DNA from 3 places in the Cellulomonas sp. S1-8 genome. Region 2 is predicted to be linked to each of the others. Evidence: riboswitches for the same ligand, from Rfam matches in the RefSeq annotation. Region 2 holds a riboswitch; each other region holds the start of a gene.
What was found. A riboswitch is a leader RNA that binds a small molecule or an ion and turns the genes downstream of it on or off. The one in region 2 is predicted to bind thiamine pyrophosphate.
Positions count from the first base shown of each region.

Region 1: linked by a shared signal. The riboswitch ahead of thiM (hydroxyethylthiazole kinase) and the one ahead of OKX07_RS16945 (ABC transporter substrate-binding protein) in region 2 are both predicted to bind thiamine pyrophosphate.
Region 3: linked by a shared signal. The riboswitch ahead of OKX07_RS01225 (thiamine ABC transporter substrate-binding protein) and the one ahead of OKX07_RS16945 (ABC transporter substrate-binding protein) in region 2 are both predicted to bind thiamine pyrophosphate.

Region 1 covers NZ_CP110806.1:1,972,310-1,979,534, reverse strand. The annotation lists gene OKX07_RS08825 (quinone oxidoreductase family protein) at 1-8, shown strand, start outside; gene OKX07_RS08820 (DsbA family oxidoreductase) at 5-757, shown strand; gene OKX07_RS08815 (HAD family hydrolase) at 822-1,466, opposite strand; gene OKX07_RS08810 (HAD family hydrolase) at 1,615-2,250, opposite strand; gene thiD (bifunctional hydroxymethylpyrimidine kinase/phosphomethylpyrimidine kinase) at 2,316-3,761, opposite strand; gene thiE (thiamine phosphate synthase) at 3,821-4,492, opposite strand; gene thiM (hydroxyethylthiazole kinase) at 4,489-5,325, opposite strand; TPP riboswitch at 5,317-5,415, opposite strand; gene OKX07_RS08790 (DUF6544 family protein) at 5,378-6,415, opposite strand; gene OKX07_RS08785 (TrpB-like pyridoxal phosphate-dependent enzyme) at 6,643-7,225, shown strand, end outside.
Region 2 covers NZ_CP110806.1:3,757,270-3,764,494, forward strand. The annotation lists gene OKX07_RS16930 (ABC transporter permease) at 39-824, opposite strand; gene OKX07_RS16935 (ABC transporter ATP-binding protein) at 1,166-2,002, opposite strand; gene OKX07_RS16940 (ABC transporter permease) at 1,995-2,801, opposite strand; gene OKX07_RS16945 (ABC transporter substrate-binding protein) at 2,798-3,844, opposite strand; TPP riboswitch at 4,050-4,143, opposite strand; gene OKX07_RS16950 (ArsR/SmtB family transcription factor) at 4,299-4,634, opposite strand; gene OKX07_RS16955 (SRPBCC domain-containing protein) at 4,631-5,101, opposite strand; gene OKX07_RS16960 (AEC family transporter) at 5,277-6,323, shown strand; gene OKX07_RS16965 (helix-turn-helix domain-containing protein) at 6,478-7,068, opposite strand; gene OKX07_RS16970 (NAD(P)/FAD-dependent oxidoreductase) at 7,135-7,225, shown strand, end outside.
Region 3 covers NZ_CP110806.1:272,928-280,152, reverse strand. The annotation lists gene OKX07_RS01230 (ABC transporter permease) at 1-1,041, opposite strand, end outside; gene OKX07_RS01225 (thiamine ABC transporter substrate-binding protein) at 1,052-2,137, opposite strand; TPP riboswitch at 2,220-2,341, opposite strand; gene OKX07_RS01220 (DUF4235 domain-containing protein) at 2,419-2,697, shown strand; gene OKX07_RS01215 (ArsR/SmtB family transcription factor) at 2,763-3,149, shown strand; gene OKX07_RS01210 (cation diffusion facilitator family transporter) at 3,104-4,057, shown strand; gene mnhG (monovalent cation/H(+) antiporter subunit G) at 4,156-4,542, opposite strand; gene OKX07_RS01200 (monovalent cation/H+ antiporter complex subunit F) at 4,539-5,072, opposite strand; gene OKX07_RS01195 (Na+/H+ antiporter subunit E) at 5,069-5,641, opposite strand; gene OKX07_RS01190 (Na+/H+ antiporter subunit D) at 5,638-7,225, opposite strand, start outside.

The sequences.
Region 1 (7,225 bases), 1.8 Mb from region 2:
TCCCGTGACCCTCGACACGCCCACGTTCGCCGCCCCGCCGCGCACCCTGACCGTCGAGGTCTGGTCCGACGTCGCCTGCCCCTGGTGCTTCATCGGCAAGCGGCGGTTCGCCGCCGCGCTCCGCGAGTTCGAGCACCGCGACCACGTGGACGTCGTGTGGCGCTCCTACCAGCTCTCCCCCGACACCCCCACGGGCCCTGGCCGCCCCGAGGTCGACGCGCTCGTCGAGATGAAGGGCCTGCCGCGCGACCGCGTCGAGCAGATGTTCGCCCACGTCACCGACGTGGCCGCCGGCGACGGCCTGCGGTACGACTTCGCGCGGACGCTCGCGTTCAACACGTTCGACGCCCACCGGCTGCTGCACCTGGCGCGCGAGGCCGGCGGCGCGGCGCTCGTCGAGGCGACGATGGAGACGCTGTTCTCCTCCCACTTCGAGCAGGGTGTCGACCTCGGCGCCGACGGTGCGCTCGTGCGCGTCGCGGCGCAGGCGGGGTTCGCCGCGCACGGGTGGGACGACGCGCGCGTCGTCGCGGCCCTGGACGGTGACGACGGCGCGACCGCGGTGCGCGAGGACCTCGCGACGGCGCGGGCGATCGGGGTGACCGGTGTGCCGTTCTTCGTCGTCGACCGGAAGTACGCGGTGTCCGGCGCGCAGCCTGCCGAGGTGTTCACGCAGCTGCTCGACGCCGGGTGGCGCGAGGCGAACCCGCTGGTCCCCGCGCCGACGGGTGAGGTGTGCACCGACGGGACCTGCTAGACCCGTCGGCCCCCGCGGTCGGCCCGCGCGCCGCGGGCAGGACACCCGTGCGGGACCGGGCGCGTCATCGCACGCCGAGCATGAGGGCGGTGAGCTCGCGCAGCGAGTCGACGCGCACGTCCGCGAGCTCCGCCTCCGGCCGGCGGGCGTGCACGTAGCCCCACGGTCCGCGACGCACGAACGCGGTGCGCAGGCCCGCGGCGCGCGCCGGCAGGACGTCGTTGTCGAGCCGGTCCCCGACGTACAGCACATCGGCGGCCGGCAGGCCGAGGTCCGTCACCACGCGCGCGAAGAACTCGCGGGACGGCTTGGCGACGCCCCAGCGGGCCGACGTCGCCACGAGGTCGGCCTCCACGCCGGCGGCACGCAGCTGGTGCTCGGCCCGCGCCGGCTGGTTCCCCGCCACCGCGACGAGGTAGCCCGCCGCCCGCAGCGCGCCCAGCGTGGGCAGGGCGTCGGGGTACAGGTCCTCGGCGCGGATCTCGGAGGGTGTCGTGGGCGGCTCGACGCCGACGACCTGCCACACGCGGTGGTGCGGCTCGTCGCGCTCGGTCAGCGCGCCGATCACGGCCATGAGCGCGAGTGGCGTGACGCCGACCTCGTGAGCGGCCTCGACCCACAGACGCGTCTCGTCCACGAGCGTCTCGCCGACGTCGAAGACGACGGCGCGCACGTCCGCCCACCGCGGCCGGGGAGTCGGGCTGTCCACGGCGCCCACCCTCCCACGGCGACCTGCCGCGGCGTGCGGGGTTCCCGGTCTTGACGTCCTGAATCCCGCACCGACGGAACCGCCCTCGTCGAGGCGACCGAGGAGACGCTGTCTCCGCCCCATGTCGAGCAGGGCGTCGCCGCGGGTGTCAGCGTGCGGCGGTGAGGAGGTCGACGAGCTCGGTCAGCGAGTCGACGCGCACGTCCGCGAGCGCGACATCCGGGCGGAGCGCGTGCACGTGGCCCCACGGCCCGCGACGAAGGAAGGCCGTGCGCATGCCCGCGGCCCGCGCCGGCAGGACGTCGTTGTCGAGCCGGTCCCCGACGTACAGCACCTGGTCCGGCGGCAGGCGGACCTCCGTGAGCACACGCGCGAAGAACGCGGGCGACGGCTTGGCGACGCCCCACCGCGCCGACGACGCGACGACGTCCAGATCGACGCCCGCGGCGCGCAGCTGATCCTCGGCACCCGCCGGCTGGTTGCCGGCGATCGCGACGACGTACCCGGCAGCGCGCAGGGCCCGGAGCGTCGGCAGCGCGTCAGGGTAGAGGTCGACGGCATCGATCGTCGGCGGCCTCGCGGGCGGCTCGACCCCCAGCACCTCCCAGACGCGGGTGTGCGGCTCCCCGCGCTCGGCGAGCGCACCCAGCACCCCCATGAGCGCGAGCGGCGTGACCCCGACGCCCTGGGCGACCCGGGTCCACGCCCGCGTCTCGTCGACGAGCGTCTCCCCCACGTCGAGCACGACGGCGCGGATGTCGACGAGTGCATCGGTGGTCTCCACGCCCGCTACTCTGCCGCGCCGTGCAGCGTTCGGGTCACCTGACGTCGCGAACGCTTCTCGCGACGTCACCGGGCCGCCGCGAGGGTGCGGACCTGGTCGAAGAACGCGACCTCGTGCGCGCAGGACGTGACGAACGCGGCGAGCATGCGCGCGCGGGTCACGGCGCCGACGTCACGCGCCGCCGCGTCGGCGAGGTCGCACGCCCGGGCCGCCGCCGCGGCGAAGTCCGGGTCGCCGTACGTGCCGACCCAGTCGCCGTACGGGTGCGCGGCGAGGTCGCCGGCGCGCGCGAGGACCCGTGCGCCGATGTCGGCGTAGAGCGTGTAGCAGGGCAGGACGGCGGCGACGACCTCGGCGTACGAGCCGGTCGCGGCGACGGCCAGCAGGTGGTCGGTGTAGCCGGTGGTCGCCGGGCTCGCCTCCACCGTTCGGCTGGTGCCGGCGCGCGCCAGCCGGTCGTCGTGCAGGCGCCTTTCGACCTCGAGGCAGCGGGCCGCGCCCTGCGTGAAGAACGCCTGCGCGGCAGCGTCGGGGGCGAGCTGGCCGGCCCGGGCCAGCACACGCGAGTACCGCTCCAGGTACAGCGCGTCCTGGTGCAGGTACTGCTCGAACTCCGCGACGGGCAGCGTCCCGTCCGCCAGGGCGCGCACGAACGGCAGGTCGTCGCACGCGGCCCGCAGGTCGGCGACGCGGTCCCACGCCTCGGCGCTGAACGGTCGCATCCCGAGCGTCGGCGCGTGGTGCAGGTGATCGACGGGCCCGCGTCCCGACCCGACGGCGAGCGCCTCCCCGGCGGCGATGGCACCCGTGAGCCACTCCTTCGCCTCCCGCACCGCCGACACCCAGTCGGCCCGGCGGGGGCGCAGCGCGGCGACGGCCGCGGACAACGAGCAACCGGTGCCGTGCGTGCTCGTCGTGCTCACCCGTGCGGCGTCGACCTCGACGACCGTCGCGGCGTCCACGACCGCGTCCGGGCTCGCGTCGCCGCCCAGGTGCCCACCCTTGAGCAGCACCGTCACCTGCGACGCCACCGCGAGGCGGCGGGCCTGGCCGACCGCGTCCGCCCAGGTGGTCGCGGTGGGCTCGCCGAGCAGCACGCCGAGCTCGGGCAGGTTGGGCGTCACGAGGTCGGCGTGCGCGACCAGCCGGCGCACGGCGTCCTCCGCGTCGGCGTCCAGCAGCCGGTCGCCGCTGGTCGCCACCATGACGGGGTCGAGCACGACGACAGGGGGTCGCGCGCGGGTCAGCCACGCCGAGACCTCGTCGGCCACGGCCCGCGTGCCGAGCATCCCGATCTTCACCGCGTCCACGGCGACGTCGTCGCTCACGGCGTCGAGCTGCGCGCGCAGGAAGGCGACGTCCGGCACGTGCACCGCCCGGACGCCGTGGGTGTTCTGCGCGACCAGCGCGGTGACCACGGCCATGCCGTACGCGCCGTGCGCGGCGAACGACTTGAGGTCGGCGTGGATGCCGGCGCCGCCCGTGGGGTCCGTGCCCGCGATCGACAGCACCCGGACCCGGCTGCCTGCCGGGTGCGTCCGCGGAGCACCGCGGTCGGTCGGTGCGGCGCTCACCGGGCCGCGCCCGCGACGTCGGCGTGGTCCCACGCGGCGACGAGGCCCGCTGCTGCCGCAGCCGGATCGGGTGCGGCGCAGATCGCGCTCACGACCGCCATCGCGTGCACCCCGGCGGCGCGCAGCGCGGCGACGTCGGCGACCCCCAGGCCGCCGATCGCGACCACGGGTCGCCCGTCGGCCGCCGCGACGGCGGCACGCAGGCCGTCGAACCCGATCGCAGGGCCCGCCTCGGGCTTGGTCGGGGTCAGCCGCACGGGCCCGCTGCCGAGGTAGTCGGCGCCGGCGGCGGCGCGCACGTGCGCGGGGTCGGCGGCCGACGAGCCGACCACCGCGTCCGGGCCGAGCAGGGCACGGGCGTCCTCGACCTCGAGGTCGCGGCGCCCGACGTGCACCCCGTCGACCCGCGCGCCGCGTGCCCGGGCCGCGAGCGCGACGTCCACACGGTCGTCCACGACGAGCACCGCGGGCCCGGCGATCTGCAGGGCGTCGGCCACCGTCACCGTGAGGGCGACGAGCTCACGGGCCGTCGCGCGCTTGGCCCGGACCTGCACCGTGCCGACGCCGGCACGGACCGCGGCACCGGCCACCTGCGCGGGGTGGTGGCCCGCCGTGGCACACACGTCGGCGTCGAGCACCAGGTAGACGCCGCCGGGGAGCGCGGTCATGCCGGCACCCCGACCCGCTGCGCGGACGCCACGCGGGCCGCCAGGTCGTCGGGGGTGAGCCGGTACAGCTCGTCGAGGAGCCCGACCTGGAACGACGCCGGACCGCGCGCACCGACCGCGGCACGCTCGGCGGCCCGGCCCAGGGCGGTCGACGCGGCCACGGCGGCCGTCAGCGGCGGGGCGACCGCCGCGAACGCCGCGACCAGCCCGCCGAGCGCGCACCCGGCGCCCGTGATCGCGGTGAGCAGCGGGTCGCCCACCGCCAGCCGCACCCGCGTCGCACCGTCGGTGACGAGGTCCACCGGTCCGGACACCGCCACCGCGCCGCCCGTCAGGCGGGCGAGCGCGTCCGCGGCGTCGACAGCCGCCTCGACGCCGTCGCGGGCGTCGACCCCGCGCCCGGCCGACACGAAGCCCGCGAGCGCGCGGACCTCGCTCGCGTTGCCCCGCACCACTGCGGGCCGCTCGGTCAGCAGGTGGGCCGCCAGACGCGTGCGGACCGACAGCACGCCCACGGCGACGGGGTCGAGCACCCACGGCACGCCCGCGCCGGCCGCGGCGGCCACGGTCGAGCCGACGCACGCGCGCTGGTCGGGGCCCGGGGTGCCGAGGTTGACGAGCACGGCGCCGGCGACGCCCGCCAGCTCCTCGGCCTCGCCCGGGACGCTCGCCATCGCGGGCGAGGCGCCCACGGCGAGCAGGGCGTTGGCGACGAGGTTGGTGGTCACCTCGTTGGTCAGGCACTGCACCAGCGGTGTGCGGGCCCGCAGGTCGTCGAGGGCCGCGCCGCACGCGGCGGCGAGGTCGTGCGGGGTGGGCAGGGCAGACGTCATGACGGACATCCCTTCGCTCGTACGAACGAGATCAGGTTCGACGGGTGTGATCTCAGCCCTGCTCGGTACAGGGCACCCCGTGTCTCGACTCCGACCCTAGTCCGTGGCGACGGGACCCTCGCGACCCGGTCTCGACCGTCGGACGCGCGCGTCCGCGCCGTCCGGGCGCGCCCGCGCCGTCCGGGCGCGCCCGGGGGGCGAGCCCGCGCGGGTTGTCCCTGACGTCGTCCACGTGGATCTCGACGTAGGTGAAGGCCGGCCCGGGGTGCGGCGGGTGCCACCGCCCGGCGCCGGAGGCGAGGACGCGGCGACCGTCCGTGTCACGGTGCGCGCGCAGCGGGGTGGACCACCGCTGGCGGGTGAAGGACCTGCCGTCCGGGGACGCGCGGAACCGGTCCTCCGAGGTGAAGTCGACGAGGTCGTGCGCGGCGTCGAACGTCAGCACGGCGCACACGCACCGGTCCCCGTCGGTGTACTCGGCGCGCACGTGGGTGTCGTCGAGGGCCGTCCACCGGACGGGTGCGTCGGCGATGGCACCCGGGGCGAGGACCACGAGGTCGTTGAGCACCGTGACCGTCTCCCCCTGGTCCATCTCGGGGCCTGCCGCGTCGAGGACGGGGACCAGTGAGAGGACCTTCGCGCGCATCGTCGCCGTCGCGTCGGCGTACTGGTGCAGGACGGTGACCGGCAGACCCGACCGGGTGGCGTCCAGGAGGAAGGCGCGCTGGGGTCGCGGACCGTAGGTGTTCACCTGCCTGCCGGTGAAGGACATCCATGGCTGATCGGGTGCGCCGCGGATGCGGCCGTGGAACGTCACGTCGACGCTCACCACCCGCGGCCGGCCGATCGCCCCGGATCGGCGCACGTAGGCGGCCAGCGGCCCCGGCAGGCCGACGAGGTCCTTCTCGGTGAGGGGCGACGGTGCCGGGTCGACCTCGAGCAGCGCCCGGGTGGCCTGACGCCGCCACCGGGCGTGGAGGCTGGTCGGACCGGCGGAGGCGAACGCGTATCCGGCGAGCACGGCGAGCACGGCGAGCACGGCGCCGCCGACGACCGCGGTCCGCATGGAGCCGGACGATCCTGCGGGCATGGGTGCTCCTGGACGAGCTGCGGGTGGCGCGTGTCGCGTGACGTCGAAGGGGTGCGGTGCTCTCGCGACCCTACGACCGCGACCCGCCCTCGCCCTGGGACCAACGGCGTCCCGATCCCGCGGGCGACGACAGCTAGGCTCCCGGGTGCGGGTCGCCGACGGCGGGACCTTCGCGGGCGGTCCGGCACCGATGCCGCGCGCCCACGCGCCCGAACCTGCGAGGCGAGATGACCACCCCTCCCGACACGACCCGACCTGCACCGCTGACCGACCCGGTCGGCACCCTGGTGCCGTCCGCCGTGCCGACCCACTGGTACAACCTCGCGGCCGACCTGCCCGAGCCGTGCCCGCCGGCGCTGCACCCGGGCACGCGGGAGCCGCTGACGCCGGACGACCTGGCCCCGCTGTTCCCGATGGCCCTCATCGCGCAGGAGGTCTCGACCGAGCGGTGGGTCGAGATCCCGCAGACGGTCCGGGAGATCTACGCGCTGTGGCGGCCGTCGCCGCTGCTGCGGGCCCGACGTCTCGAGCGGGCGCTGGGCACGCCCGCGAAGATCTACTACAAGTACGAGGGCGGCTCCCCCGCGGGCTCGCACAAGCCGAACACGGCGGTCGCGCAGGCGTACTACAACGCGATCGAGGGCACCACGCGCCTGACGACGGAGACCGGGGCCGGGCAGTGGGGCGCGTCGCTGTCGATGGCGTGCTCGCTGCTGGGCCTGGGGTGCGAGGTGTGGCAGGTGCGCGCGTCGTACGACGCCAAGCCGTACCGGCGCATGCAGATGGAGACGTACGGGGCGACGTGCCACC
Region 2 (7,225 bases):
GGGTGGGGTGGGGTGACGAGTCGGGTGGGGGCGACGGGTCAGGTGGGGGTGACGGGTCCGACGGGCGTGACGGTCGGGACGGGGAGCCCGGCGGGTGCGACGCCCGGAGGTGGGGTGCCTGCGGCGGGGCCGCGCCACCGCAGCGCGCGCTCCTCGACCGCGCGGACCAGCGCGTCCGTCACCAGGCCGAGCGCGGCGTACAGCGCGACGCACAGCAGGACGACGTCGGTGCGCGCCCACGTGCGGGCGTCCGCGAGCAGCGCCCCGACGCCGCGATCGGTGGCGACCTGCTCGGCGACGATCACCGCGACCCAGCCGGTGCCCAGCGCGAGCCGGACCCCGGCGAGCACGGACGGGAGGGCCCCGGGCAGCACGACGCGCCGCAGCGTCGACCGCCGGTCCAGGTGCTGCGCGACGGCGAGCTCGCGCAGCCGCGGGTCGACGCCCTGCACACCGGTGACCGTCGCGACGTACACGGGGACGACGCTCGCGATCACGACCAGCAGCACCTTGGGCGTCTCGCCCAGCCCGCACCACACGATCAGCAGGGGCGTCAGCGCCGTGAACGGCACGGCCCGCACGGCCTGCAGGGGACGGTCGACGACGTCGTGCCCGCTCCGCGTCAGGCCGGCGACCAGTCCCAGCGCCAGGCCGATCGCGATGCCGAGCACCGCACCGACCGCGAGCCGCCCGACGCTCACCGCGAGGGCCGGCACCAGCGTCCCGGCGGCCACCAGCTCGGCACCCGCGCGCGCGACCGCGACGGGCCCGGGCAGCACCTGCGGCGGCACCCCACCGACCCCCGCGACGACCGTCCAGACCACGGCGACACCCCCGAGGCTCCACCACCCCCGCCACCACGCACCGCTCCCCCACGCCCACCGGAACCTCACTCCCCGTCCGGCGGCTCCATCGGGGACCGGTGTACCGCTCGGGGGCGAAGCGTCCGCCGACCGGAACGTGGGTCCCCGTCCGGCGGCTCCATCGGGTACTGGTGTTCCGCTCGGCAGTGAGGCGTCCGACCGGAACGTGGGTCCCTGTCCGTCGGGTCGAACCGGGACCGGTGTGCCGGTCGGCGGCGAGGCGTCCGCCGACCGGAACCTGGGTCCCCGTCCGGACTCCCCTGCGGTGAGCGGTGTTCCGGTCGGCGGGGGGTCGGGGGCGGTCATGGGGTCACGGTCGCGGCGGCGAGGGCGGCGGTGGGCGGCGGGGTGGGTGGGGCGGGGGGCGGCGGGGTGAGGATGGCGCGGACGCCCAGTCCGGCGAGGACGTCCTCCTCGACGCGTGCGGCGGCGGGCCCGCGGCGGGTCGGGTCCCGGGGGTGCGGGTCGTCGACGGGGTGCCGCGCGGCGACCCGCGCGGGCTGCCCGGACAGCCGGACGACCTCGTCGGCGAGCGTCACGGCCTCGCGCACGTCGTGGGTGACCATGACGACGGTCCAGCGGTGGGCCGCCCACGTCGCGGCGAGCCAGCGCTGCAGGTGCAGCCGGGTCAGCGCGTCGAGCGCACCGAACGGCTCGTCGAGCAGCAGCAGGTCGCGGCCCTGCGCGACCGTCCGCGCCAGCGCGGCCCGCTGCCGCATCCCCCCGGACAGCTCGGACGGGCGGGCGTCCGCGTGCGCACCGAGACCGAACTCGCCCAGCAGGTCGCGGACGCGCGCCCGCGCCTCGCGCCGTCGCACGCCCTGCACCTGCAGGCCGAGCGCCGCGTTGTCCAGGACGGTGCGCCACTCGAGCAGCAGGTCGTCCTGCGCCATCCACGCCGCGTGGCCCGTCGTGCCCGTGACGTCGCGGCCGTCGAGCAGCACGGCGCCGCGGTCGGGACGGCGCAGGCCGGCGACGACGCCCAGCAGCGTGCTCTTGCCGCACCCCGACGGCCCGACGACGCACGTGAACGACCCGCGCGGCACCGTCAGGTCGACGCCCGTGAGCACCGCCCGCGGGCCGTCGGCGGCGGGCAGGGCCAGGTGCACGTCGCTGACCTGCAGCACCACGTCAGCCACGACGCACCGCCCGTGGCCGTGCCCACGGCACGACGACACGCTCGAGCCCGGACGTCGCCGCGTACAGCGCGAGCGTCAGGGCAGCGCACACCCCGACGGCGGCGAGCACCAGGTCGGTGCGGAACGCGGCGCGCTGCATCGTCATGTACGTCCCGAGGCCCTGCACCGCACCCGCGTACTCCGCGACGACGGCCCCGACCACGGCGTACGTCACGCCGATCCGCAGGGCGGTGAAGAACCGCGGCATCGCCGCGGGGAGCCGCACGTACCGGAACTCCTGGAACCGGCTCGCGCCCATCGTCCGCAGCAGCGACGACGCCCCGGGACCTGCCGCCCCGAACCCCTCGACCAGCCCCAGCGCCACGGGGAAGAACGTCACCAGGGTCACGACCAGCACCTTGGGCCCGAGGCCGAACCCGAACCACAGCACCAGCAGGGGCGCCACGACCAGCACGGGCACGGTCTGCGACGCGACGAGCAGCGGGACCACGCCGGCACGCAGGCGCGGCACCGCGTCGAGCGTCACGGCCAGCACCCCCGCGACCGCGACGGACACGGCGAACCCCACGAGCGTGACGGTGAGGGTCGCACCCGCGTGCCCGGCGATGACCTCGCGGTGCGTCCACGCCTGCTGCACGACGCGCGCGGGCGACGGCAGCAACCGCGGCGTGACCCCGCCCGTCGCGACGGCGCCCTGCCACACCGCGAGCAACGCGGCGAGGGCGACCAGCACGGGCAGGGCACGACGGGGTCCGGCGGCCCCAGCCGGGCGCAGGCCGGTCTCACCCGCGCCGCTCACCGCTCCCCCGGGCGCGGCGCGTCGTGGTAGGTCGACCAGTCGGGGCGGCGGGTCAGCACGTCGCCGTCGGGACCCGCGAGCAGGCCCCGGTCGTACAGGAAGTCGGCATACCCGGCGAACTGCGCGGGGTCGATCGTCCCGACCGCGCCGTCGGCGTCGCGCAGGTACTCCGCGGCGAGCAGCCGCTGGCTCTCGACGACCATCTCCGGGTCGGCGAACGCGTCCGGGTGCGCGTCGAGCAGGATCTGCGCCGCCTCGTCGGGGTGGTCGGCCGCGAACGCGTACCCGCGGCGCAGCGCGTCGACGAACGCCGCGGCGACCTCGGGCCCGGCGTCGACCCACGAGCGCCGCGCGTCGACGAGCACCGCGTACGCGTCGGGGAAGCCGTGGTCGGTGTACCGGAAGTAGCGCAGCGGGGTGCCGGCGCGCGCGGCCTCGAGGCCCTCCCACGCGACGAACGGGATCGTGAAGTCCGCCTCGCCCGCGTACAGCGCGGCGTACGCGCTCGTCCCGAGCGTCACCGACGTGAAGTCGCCCACGCCGCCGTCGGCCCGGATCACCTCCTGCAGCAGGGGCACCTCCGCGACGCCCCCGAACCCCGCGTAGACGCGACCGTCCAGGTCGCGGGGCCGGGTGATCGTGTCGTCGTCGGCGCGTACCGCGATCGCCGTCGCCCAGTGCTGCAGCGGCGCGAGCACCGCGACGACGTCGGCGCCCGCGGCCTGCGCGACCACGGACGCGTCGTGGAAGCTGATGCCGGCTTCGGCTGCGCCCGCGTCGAGGAGCGCGTCCGGCGACGCGTCCGTGTACGGCAGGACGCGGACGTCGAGGCCCGCGTCGTCGAACCAGCCCTGCGCGAGTGCGACCTCCAGGCCGGTGTGGTTGGTGTTGGGCGTCCAGTCGAGCGCGAACCGGACGACGGGGCGGCCGTCGGCGCCGGTCGCGGGGTCGGCGCACGCCGCGAGCGCGGCGGTGAGGGCGGCGGCCGCGATCAGTGCGGGTGCGGCCCGTCGACGGGACGGGTGGGGGCGGGCGTGGGGCACGAGGTCTCCGGGGGTACGGGCGGACCGGCCGGGGCGCGCGGGCACGCCCGGGGGCCCCGGCGCGTGGGTGGCGGCGGGGACGACGGGTGGGCGTGCGGCGGCGGCCCGCGGACCGCGTGGACGGTCGGCGGGCGGCGGGTCAGGTGGTGAGCGGGCCTCGCCGGGGACGCGGACGGTGCCGGTGGGCGTGCAGAGGCGAACGCATGGGAGACATGCGCGACATCCCTTCGCTAGTGCGACCTAGATCAGGTTCGACGGGTGTGATCTCAGCCGCGGATGCGGCACCCCGTGTCACGACGTCGTCGACGCTACCGCTCCGCCCGCGCCCGTCCGCCCGCTCGTCCGCACTGTGGTCCGACGACGCGACCGAGCGCGGCACACGACTGCCGAGCGCGGGCGATACCTGTGCCGCGCTCGGCAGTCGTGTGCCGCGCTCGGCGACGGAGGGCAGGGGTCAGGGGGTCGGGGACTCTGCGAGTCGTGCGATCGCGGCGAGGCGCTCGTCCCAGCGGGCGCCGACCGCGTCGAGGGTGCGGGCGAGCAGGCCGAGGCGGGCGCCGACGGCCCGGTACCGCACCTCGCGGCCGACGCGCACGGGCTCGACGAGCCCGACCTCGGCCAGCACCGCGAGGTGCTTGGCGATGGCCTGGCGGGTGACGGGCAGCCGGTCCGCGAGCGCGGAGGCGGACGCCTCACCGCGCCCGACCTCGGTGAGCACCTGCCACCGGGTCTCGTCGCCCAGGGCGGCGCACACCGCGACCACCCGTGTCGTGTCGGTCGCCGACGTCACGCCGGCACCCCGCCGTGGACCAGCTCGACGAGCTCGTCGAGCTCGGACGTCCAGCCGCCGCGGTGGTCCTCGAGCTGCCGCAGCCGCTCGTCGCCGAGCTGGTCGAACCCGGTCTCGACGACGGTGAGCAGCGTGCCCGTGCCGTCGGGCAGGAGCGTGAACGTCGCGGTCAGGTCGGTGCCGGCGGTGAGCTCCCCGCCGCAGCCCGGCCACGCGAACGCGAAGCGGCGCGGCGGGTCGTACGCCTCGATGCGCAACGGGACGTCGTCCTGCCCGTCCCACCCGAGGGAGCCGATGCCGCCGACGCGCAGGTCGGGCAGGGAGGCGCGCTGGCCGAACCACTGGGCGACGAGGTCCTCCCGGGTGAGGACCTCGAAGACGCGGGCGGGCGGGGCGTCGACGCGGATGGTGCGGGTGACGGTCGAGGTGGCGTCGTCGATCGTGGCGGCGGTCTGGTGCGTGGTCATGGCGGGCTCCTTGTGTGCAACTGTTCTGTTGCATTAGAGCGTGCCACCGTCCCTGGCGTTGCGCAACCCCCAGGTTGCAACAGAGCGCACCGCCCCCGAAACCCCCGTGCGAGGATCGACGAGTGACACCGAGCGCCTCGATGTCCGCCCCGCCCCCGGCCCGGCGGACGCGCTGATGTCCGCGGTCCTGACCGCCCTGGGCACCATGGGCGCCGTCGTCGCGCTCGGCTGGGTGCTGGGCAGGTGGCGCGTGCTGGGCGAGCGCGCCGCGCCGGTGCTCGCGCGCGTCGTCTTCGCCGTCGCCGCACCCGCGCTGCTGCTGTCCACCGTCGCGCACGCCGACCTGCACCTGCTCGTGTCCCGCACGGCCCTCGTCACGTGGGTGAGCACGGCGCTGGTCGCGGTGCTGGCGGTCGTCGTCCTGCGGTTCGCGTGGCGCCGACCCGCGGCCGACGTCACGGTCGGCACGCTCGTCTCGTCCTACGTCAACGCGGGCAACGTCGGGCTGCCGCTCGCGGTGTACCTGCTCGACGACCCCGTCGCCGTCGTCCCGACCCTCCTGTTCCAGCTCCTGGTGCTGGCCCCGATCGCGTTCACGGTCCTCGACGCCCACGCCACCCCCACCGACCGGACCACCACTCACCGTTCGACCCCCGTGGCGGGGACCCCCGTTCCGGTCGGCGTGGAGGGGGGTGGCGAGCGGGACGCGGGTCACCGTCCCGACGGGGGGTCGGGGAGCCGGGTTCCGGTCGGGTTGCGGGTCGGTGCGGTCGTGCGACGGACGCTCAGCAACCCGATCATCGTCGCGACGCTCACCGGCCTCGTCCTGGCAGCCCTGCCGTGGTCGCTGCCCGAGGTCGTGTACGAGCCGTTCGCCCTGGTGGGTGCCGCGGCGGCGCCGCTCGCGCTCATCACGTTCGGCATGTCGCTCGCGGTCCCCCGGACACCGGGTGGCGCGGCCCCCCGGCGCGACCTGGCTCTGGCCGTCGGCCTGCGCTCCGTCGTGCACCCGGTGCTGACGTGGGGCGTCGGCACCGCGCTCGGCCTGCCCGCGCCCGCCCTGCTCGCCGTCGTCGCGATGGCCGCCCTGCCGACGGCCCAGAACGTGCTGGTCTACGCGATGCAGTACCGCCACGGCGAGGCGCTCGCGCGCGACACCGGCCTGGCGACGACGATCCTGTGCGTCCCGGTGCTGCTGGTGGTCGCGGCGACGCTGGGCTGAGGGGGGCACCGCGTCCCCACCGCCGGCGATCCCCGTCCCTCTCCCCGCCGTCCACGCCCTGGGACGGGTACGTCGCGAGACCGGGCTGAGTCGTCGTCTCGGCTCGGGACGACGACCCAGCCCGGTCTCGCCACGCGCCCGTCCCGCGATGCGGTCAGGCGTCGCGGCGGCGCGGACGGGCGCGGACGTGCATGCGCTCCCCCTGGGGGCCGTAGAGCGCGAGCACCTCGACAAGGCCGTCGGAGACGTTGCCGAGCCAGTGCGGCACGCGGGTGTCGAACTCCGCTGCCTCGCCGCCGACGAGGTCGAGGGTGCGACCCCCGAGGACGAGGCGCAGCGTCCCGCTCAGGACGTAGAGCCACTCGTACCCGTCGTGGACGCGCGGCTCGCCGACCTCGGCGGGTGTGCGCGGGGGGTACACGAGGCGGTAGGCCCGCGGCCCCTCGGTGCGGCGGCTCAGCGGGACGTACGTGACGCCGTGCCGGACGGTCGGGTGGAGCGGGACGCGCGGGTCGTCGCCGGCGGGGACGTCGACGAGCTCGTCGATCGTCACCTCGTGGAAGCGCGCGAGGGGCAGCAGCAGCTCGAGCGTCGGGCGGCGCAGGCCGGACTCGAGGCGCGACAGCGTGCTGACGGAGATGCCGGTGGCGCCGGCCACGTCGGCGAGCGTCGCCTCGCGCTGCTCACGCAGCGCGCGCAGGCGGGGGCCGACCGTGTCGAGCACGGCACCGAGGTCGTCGTCCATGGATCCAGTTTGCCGACATGGCAACGCTACTTGTCAAGACGGCACGGCGCGCGGCACTCTCGGGACATGGCGAACGCACCCCTGACACCCGACCCCGTCGACGTCCTCGTGCTCGGCGGCGGGGCCGCCGGCCTGTCCGCCGCGCTGAGCCTCGGTC
Region 3 (7,225 bases), 1.0 Mb from region 2:
GGCGTAGTGGTCGAGCCCCCAGCCCGTCGGCGTGCGCAGCGAGCGGACGACGAGGTTGACCAGCGGCAGCGCGAGCAGGCCCAGCACCGTGACGGCGGTGACCCCCACCGCGACCGCGTCGACGGGCTCGCGCAGTCGCACGGGCCGCGCGCCGCGACCCGGCTCCGCGAGGCTCAGGGCGCGCTCGGTCCGAGCCCGCGCGCGCCCCGTGACGGCCAGCGCCGCGCCGACGACGACGAGCTGCACGACCGACAGCACCGCCGCGGCGCGCAGGTCGAGGAACTGCGTCGTCTGGACCCAGATCTCCGTCTCGACCGTCCCGTACCGACGCCCGCCGAGCACCAGGACGGTGCCGAACGCGGTCGCGCAGAACAGGAACGTCAGCGATGCCGCCGCTGCGATCGCCGGCCCGAGGGCGGGCAGCGTCACGGTCCACAGCACGCGCCACCCCGACGCGCCGAGCGCGCGCGCGGCCTGCTCGGTGCGCTCGTCGAGCCGCTCCCAGAGCCCACCGACGGTCCGCACGACGACGGCGTAGTTGAAGAACACGAGCGCGAGCACGATCGCGGTCAGCGTCCCGTCCAGCCCGAGCCCGCCCAGCGGGCCGCCGTCGACGAGCAGCGAGCGGAACGCGACCCCCACGACGACCGTCGGCAGCACGAACGGCACGGTGACGAACGCCCGCAGCGCGTCGCGACCGGGGAACCGGCAGCGGTACAGCAGGTACGCACCCGGCACGCCGAGCACCACCGCGCCCAGGGTGCCCAGGGTGGCCTGCGCGAGCGTCTGCCCGATCACGCGCCACGTGCGCGGCCGGGACAGCACGTCGGCGAACCCCGTCAGGTCCAGACGCCCGTCGTCGACGAACCCGCGCCCGACGATCTCGACGACCGGCTGGACGAAGAACACGCCGAGGAAGAGGACGGGGACGGCGACGGCCAGCGCCCAGCCCGCCGCCGGCAGCACCCGACCGACACGCGCGCGGGCGGCCCGACCGGCCGCGGGGGGCCGGTCGGTCGCCTGCGCGAGCGTCGTGGTCATGCGGACCGGGTCAGCCGATCACGGTGTCGGACCACGTGGTCAGCCACTCCTCGCGGTGCTCGGCGACGTCCGCCGGTGCGACCTCGAACGGGGAGTCGGCCATCGGCGCCCAGCTCTCCCACTCGGCGGGCAGGTCGACGGCCGAGCTGACGGGGTACATGTACATCGACACGGGGATGTCGGCCTGGACCTCGTCGGACAGCAGGAAGTCGAGCAGCAGGGCGGCGCCCTCGGGGTTTGCGGCGCCGTCCAGCACGCCCGCGTACTCGACCTGGCGGAAGCACGTGTCGAGCAGCGCGGCCGTCGTCGGCGCGTCTGCGCCCTCGGGGACGGTGTACGGCGGCGAGGACGCGTACGACAGCACGACGGGCCGCGGTCCGTCACCCCCGCCGGCCGTGAAGTCGGTGTAGTACGCCTCGCTCCAGCCGTCGGCCACCTGCAGCCCGTTGTCCCGCAGGCCCGCCCAGTAGTCGACCCAGCCGTCCTCGCCGAAGGCCCCGACGGTCGCGAGCAGGAACGCCAGGCCGGGTGACGACGTCACGGGGTCGGGCACGACGAGCAGGTCGCGGTACGCGGGGTCGAGCAGCGACTCGAGCGTCGTCGGCGCCGGGACGCCCTGCGCCGCGAACCACGCGGTGTCGACGTTGAGGCACACGTCGCCGACGTCGACGGCCGTGAGGGCGCCCGCGTCGTCGCCCGGCACGGCGTACCCCGCGGCGTCCTGCACGGCGGGCGCGGTGACGTCGACGGGCACGACGACGCCCTCGTCGAGCGCGCGCGACGCGAACGCGTTGTCGATGCCGAACACCAGGTCGCCCAGCGGGTTGTCCTTGGTCAGGACGAGCTGGTTGACCAGCGCGCCCGCGTCGGCCTGCTGCACGACCTCGACGCTCAGGCCCGACTCGGCCTCGAACCCGTCGAGGAGGCCCTCGGACAGCGCGAACGACTCGTGCGTCACGAGGGTCACGGTGCCGCCGGACCCGTCGCCGGTGCCGGTGGCGGCGGGCTCGGCGCTGCCGACGGCCGAGCAGGCGGTGAGGGCCGCGACCGCGGTGGCGGCGGCCAGGGCGGCACGCGTGCCGCGGGGGGTGGTCATGAGGTGGTGCTCCTCCGTCGTCGGAGGGGTCCCGCGGCCGTCGTCCCGCGCGGGACGAGCCCCACGGCACGACGAGCACGGGAGGAGAGAAAGCCCGACTCCCTACGCCGGTACCAACCGGATCAGGTTCGAGGGTCTGCGGCGGTCCGCACTCTCAGCGTCCTCGTGCCGTCGCCGGCACCTGACGCTCCCCTGTCGTTCGCCGCCGATCCTAACCCCGACCTGTGGGATGACCCGATGCCGGGTAGCGTCCGTGCAGGCGACGACGAGGAGGCACAGGGATGGACGACGACAAGAAGCAGTCGATCGCGGCGAAGGCCGTGGGCATGGGTGTCGCGCTCGCCGCGGCCTGGGCCGTGCAGAAGATCATCGACTCGGTGTGGGAGAAGACCCGGGGCCACAAGCCCCCGGCACCCGACTCCACCTCCGAGGACATCAAGTTCGGCGAGGTCGCCGCGGCCGCCGCGATCACCGGTGCCGCCGTCGCGCTGTCGCGCGTGGCCGCCACCCGTGGTGCGGCGAAGTTCGCCGGCCGGGTGAGCCGCAACCGCCTGGGCTGACGGCCACCCTCCCCCAGGGCGAGCAGGCCCTGGCGGGAGAAGCCTGTGGCGTCTAGCATCGCCCTATGGCGATGACAGAGGCTGAACACGATGTCCCAACGCGGGCGGACGAGCGCGCGCTCGACGCGGCCGCGTGCCTGTTCCACGGCTTCAGCGACCCGTCCCGCCTGACGATCCTGCGCCACCTGGCGCTCGGCGAGCACCGCGTCGTCGACCTCACCGAGCACCTGGGCCTCGCGCAGTCCACGGTCTCGAAGCACCTGGCGTGCCTGCGCGACTGCGGCCTGGTGACGTCGCGACCGCAGGGCCGGGCCTCGGTCTTCTCCCTCACGCACCCCGACGCGCTGCTCGACCTGCTCGCGTCCGCGGAACGGCTGCTGGCGCTCACCGGCGACGCGGTCACGCTGTGCCCGACGTCCGGGACGGCGACGCGGGCGGCGGCGACGCCGTGAGTGCCGGCCACCACCACGGCACCGCCACGCACCGGCACCGGCGGCGCCTGGTCCTGGTGCTGGCGATCACGCTCGGCGTCGTCGGCCTGCAGGTCGTCGGGGGCCTGGTGTCCGGGTCCCTCGCGCTGCTCGCCGACGCCGGGCACATGCTCACCGACGCGACCGGCGTCGCCATCGCGCTCGTCGCCAGCACCCTGGCGACCCGTCCCGCGACCAAGGCCCGGACCTACGGGCTGCAGCGCGCCGAGATCCTCGCCGCCCTGGCCAACGCGCTGCTGCTGGGCGCGCTCGCGGTGTGGGTGATCGTCGAGGCCGTCGGCCGGTGGGACGACCCGCCGGAGGTCGCGACCGGCGTCATGCTCACCGTGGCGGTCGTCGGCGCGGCCGCGAACCTCGTGTGCCTGCTGCTGCTGCGCGACGGGCAGCACGAGAGCCTCAACCTGCGCGGGGCGTACCTGGAGGTGCTCGGCGACCTCGTCGGGTCCGCCGCCGTCGTCGTCGCCGGGATCGTCATCGCGACCACCGGGTACACGCGCGCCGACGTGATCGCGTCCCTCGCCATCGGCCTGTTCATCCTGCCGCGCGCGTGGCACCTGCTGCGCGAGGTCGTCGACGTCCTGCTCGAGGCCACGCCGCGGGGCCTGGACCTCGACGCGGTGCGCGACCACATCCGCGAGGTCCCGGGCGTCGTCGACGTGCACGACCTGCACGCCTGGACCATCACCAGCGGCGTCGCCGCGCTGTCCGTGCACGTCGTCGTCGACGAGGAGTGCATCGACCGGCGTCGCCCGGGCGAGGTCCTCGACGCCCTCGACGGCTGCCTGCGCGCGCACTTCGCGATGGAGCACTGCACGTTCCAGCTCGAACCGGCCGGCCACCGCCCCCACGAGGGCGCCCACCACGACTGACCCGGCACCGCCGAGCGCGGTACACGACTGCCGAACGCGGTACCTGTTTCCCCCGCGCTCGGCCGTCGAGTGCCGCGCTCGCGGGGGTGGGCGCTCGGTCAGTCGTCGTCGGGGTGCGGGCCGCGCGTGCGACCCTCGTCGAGGTCACGCGTCAGCTCGTCGACGACCAGCAGGTCCTGGCGGACCTTGCCGGTGCGGAACCCCGCGCGGCCGACCATGTGCGCCGCGACCGGCGCCGTCAGCATCTGGAACGCCGCGACCAGCAGCAACGCCCACACCGCGCCGCCCTCGCGCAGCCGCAGCGCCAACCCGATGAGCACGAGGATCAGACCCAGCACCTGCGGCTTCGTCCCCGCGTGCATGCGGGCCAGCAGGTCCGGGAAGCGCAGGACGCCGACGCCCGCGGCGAACGCGAAGAACGCGCCGCCCAGCAGGCAGACGACCGACAGCACGTCCGCGACGGTGCCCCACTGCTCCGGTGTCATCGCGTCTCCTCGTCGGCGGGGCCGCCGTGGTGCTCGTCGTCGGGCTCGGCCTCGACGGAGTCCCGCGAGCCGTGGTCGTCGCCGGTCCGCGGCGCGAGCACCGCACCCGTCGCGGGGTCCTGCACGACGACGCCCGCCGCGATCGCCTCGTCCTCCGCGACCCGCCGGCGACGGCGCCGCGACGCCTCCTCCTCCTGCTCGAGGCGGCTGCGCTCCGCCTCCTCGGCGGCGACCTCCTCCCGCGTGCGGACCCGACCCTCGCCCTCGGGCTCGACGGCCACGAACCGCGCGACCGTCACCGACCCGACGAACCCGACGAGGGACAGCACCACGAGCAGCGGCACGACGTCCGCGCGCCGGAAGTACGCGGCGTACAGCGCGACCGCGGCGATCATCGTCGTGACGACGATGTCGAGCGCGACCGTCCGGTCGAGCGTCGACGGCCCCTTCTCTGCGCGGACCACCGCGAACGTCGCACCGAGGGTCAGCAGCACGCCGCACACCAGGACGACCACGTCGAACACGTTCATCGGGCTGCCTCCGGGACGCGGGTGCTGCGCGACAGTCCGGCCTCCGCGAGCTCCGCGTCCGACGCGAGCGCGCGCAGCAGCCGCGCCTCCTGCTCCAGGACGTGGTGCCGGGCGCGCTCGATGCCGCCGCTGGTCTCGACGTCGAGGGTGTGGACGTACAGCCGCCCGGTGAGCCGGTGCGCCTCGACGATGATCGACCCCGGGACGAGCGAGACGAGCTCGGCCGTCAACGTGAGGTACAGGTCGGAGTGGCTGCGCAGCTGCACGCAGATCACGGCACCGCGCGGGGTGTACCGGGGCCGCAGCGCGACCATGCTGACCTCGAACGACGCGCGCACCAGGTCCACGAGGAACGTCCCCAGCAGCACGAGCAGCGGCCACACGTGCACGCGCCCGCGGAAGTCGACGGGCGTCATGCGCAGACCGGCGGTCACCAGCACGCCCAGCAGCACGCCGTTGACGATGTTGCCCCATGTGACGTCGCCCCACAGCAGCACCCACACGACGGTGAGCCACAGGATCGTCGCGCCCTGGAAGTGCCAGCCGGTGCGCCGCGGGTGCAGGCTCATCCGTCGCCGCCTTCCTGCCGCGCGGCCTCGTCGGTCGCGTCGTCCGGGTCGGTGGGGTCGTCGGTCGCCTCGTCGGCGGCGCGCTGCGACTCGCCGTCGCCGCGCATGCCGTCGGGCAGGACCGCCTCGATGTACGGGGTGCGGTCCGCGAGGGTCTGCGCGGCGCGGGCCGTGTACGCGTAGAGCGGGCCCGCGAAGACGGTCAGCGCCAGGCTGAACACGACGAGCGCCGCGGTCGGCGCGACCATCATCGTCGGGACGTTGTTGGCGGGCAGCTCCTCCGGCGGGCTCTGCCAGAACGCCTTGTTCCACGCCTTGATCAGGGCGTACAGCGTGAGCAGCGACGTCACGACGGCGCCCACCACCAGCGTGTACCCCAGCGGTGTGCCCAGCTCGACGCCCGCCTCCAGCAGCCCCACCTTGCCGAGGAACCCGGAGAACGGCGGGATGCCGCCCAGGTTCATCGCGGGCACGAAGAACAGCACGGCCAGCACCGGCGTCATCTTCGCCAGACCACCGAGCCGGTCGAGCGACGTCGTCCCGCCGAAGCGTTCGACGAGCCCCACGACGAGGAACAGCGCCGTCTGGACGGTGATGTGGTGCGCCACGTAGTAGATCGCCGCGGTCCACCCGTGCGTGCTGCCCAGCGCGATGCCGAACATCATGTAGCCGATGTGGCTGACCAGCGTGAACGACAGCAGACGCTTGATGTCGTCCTGCGCGACGGCGCCCAGGATCCCGACGACCATCGTCGCGAGCGCCACCCACAGCAGGATGTCGTCGAGCGCCCCGCCGGGGAACAGCAGCGACTGCGTGCGGATGATCGCGTACACGCCGACCTTGGTCAGCAGGCCCGCGAACACCGCCGTGACGGGGGCCGGCGCCGTCGGGTAGGAGTCGGGCAGCCACGCCGACAGCGGGAACACGGCCGCCTTGATGCCGAACGCCAGCAGCAGCATGGACTGCAGCACCAGCCGCACCCCGGGGTCGATCTCGGGCAGCCGGATCGCGAGCTGCGCAAGGTTGAGCGTCCCGACGGCCGCGTACACCGCGGCGATCGCCACGAGGAACAGCACGGAGGACAGGATCGCGACGACCACATAGATCGTGCCCGCGCGGATGCGCTCGGCCGTGCCCGACAGCGTGATGAGCACGTACGACGCCGCGAGCAGGATCTCGAAGCCGACGTAGATGTTGAACAGGTCACCGGACAGGAACGCGTTCGCGACGCCCGCGGACAGCACCAGGTACGTCGGGTGGAAGATCGAGATGGGCGCGAACTGCTCCCCGTCCTCGCGGCCCTGCGCGAGCGAGTACACCAGGACGCACAGGATCACGACGGACGACACCGTCAGCATGAGCGCCGACAGGCGGTCCGCGACGAGGTTGATGCCGACGGGCGCGGCCCAGTCGCCCACCTCGACGACGAGGGGTCCGGAGTCGGCCAGCACGAGGAGCGCCGCCGAGACGATCGCCACGAGCGTCAGGGTCGCGAGCGACACGATGCGCTGCAGCTTCGGCCGGCGGTACAGCGCGAGGGCCAGGCCCGCGGCCGAGAGCGGCAGCACGACGGGCAGGGGGACG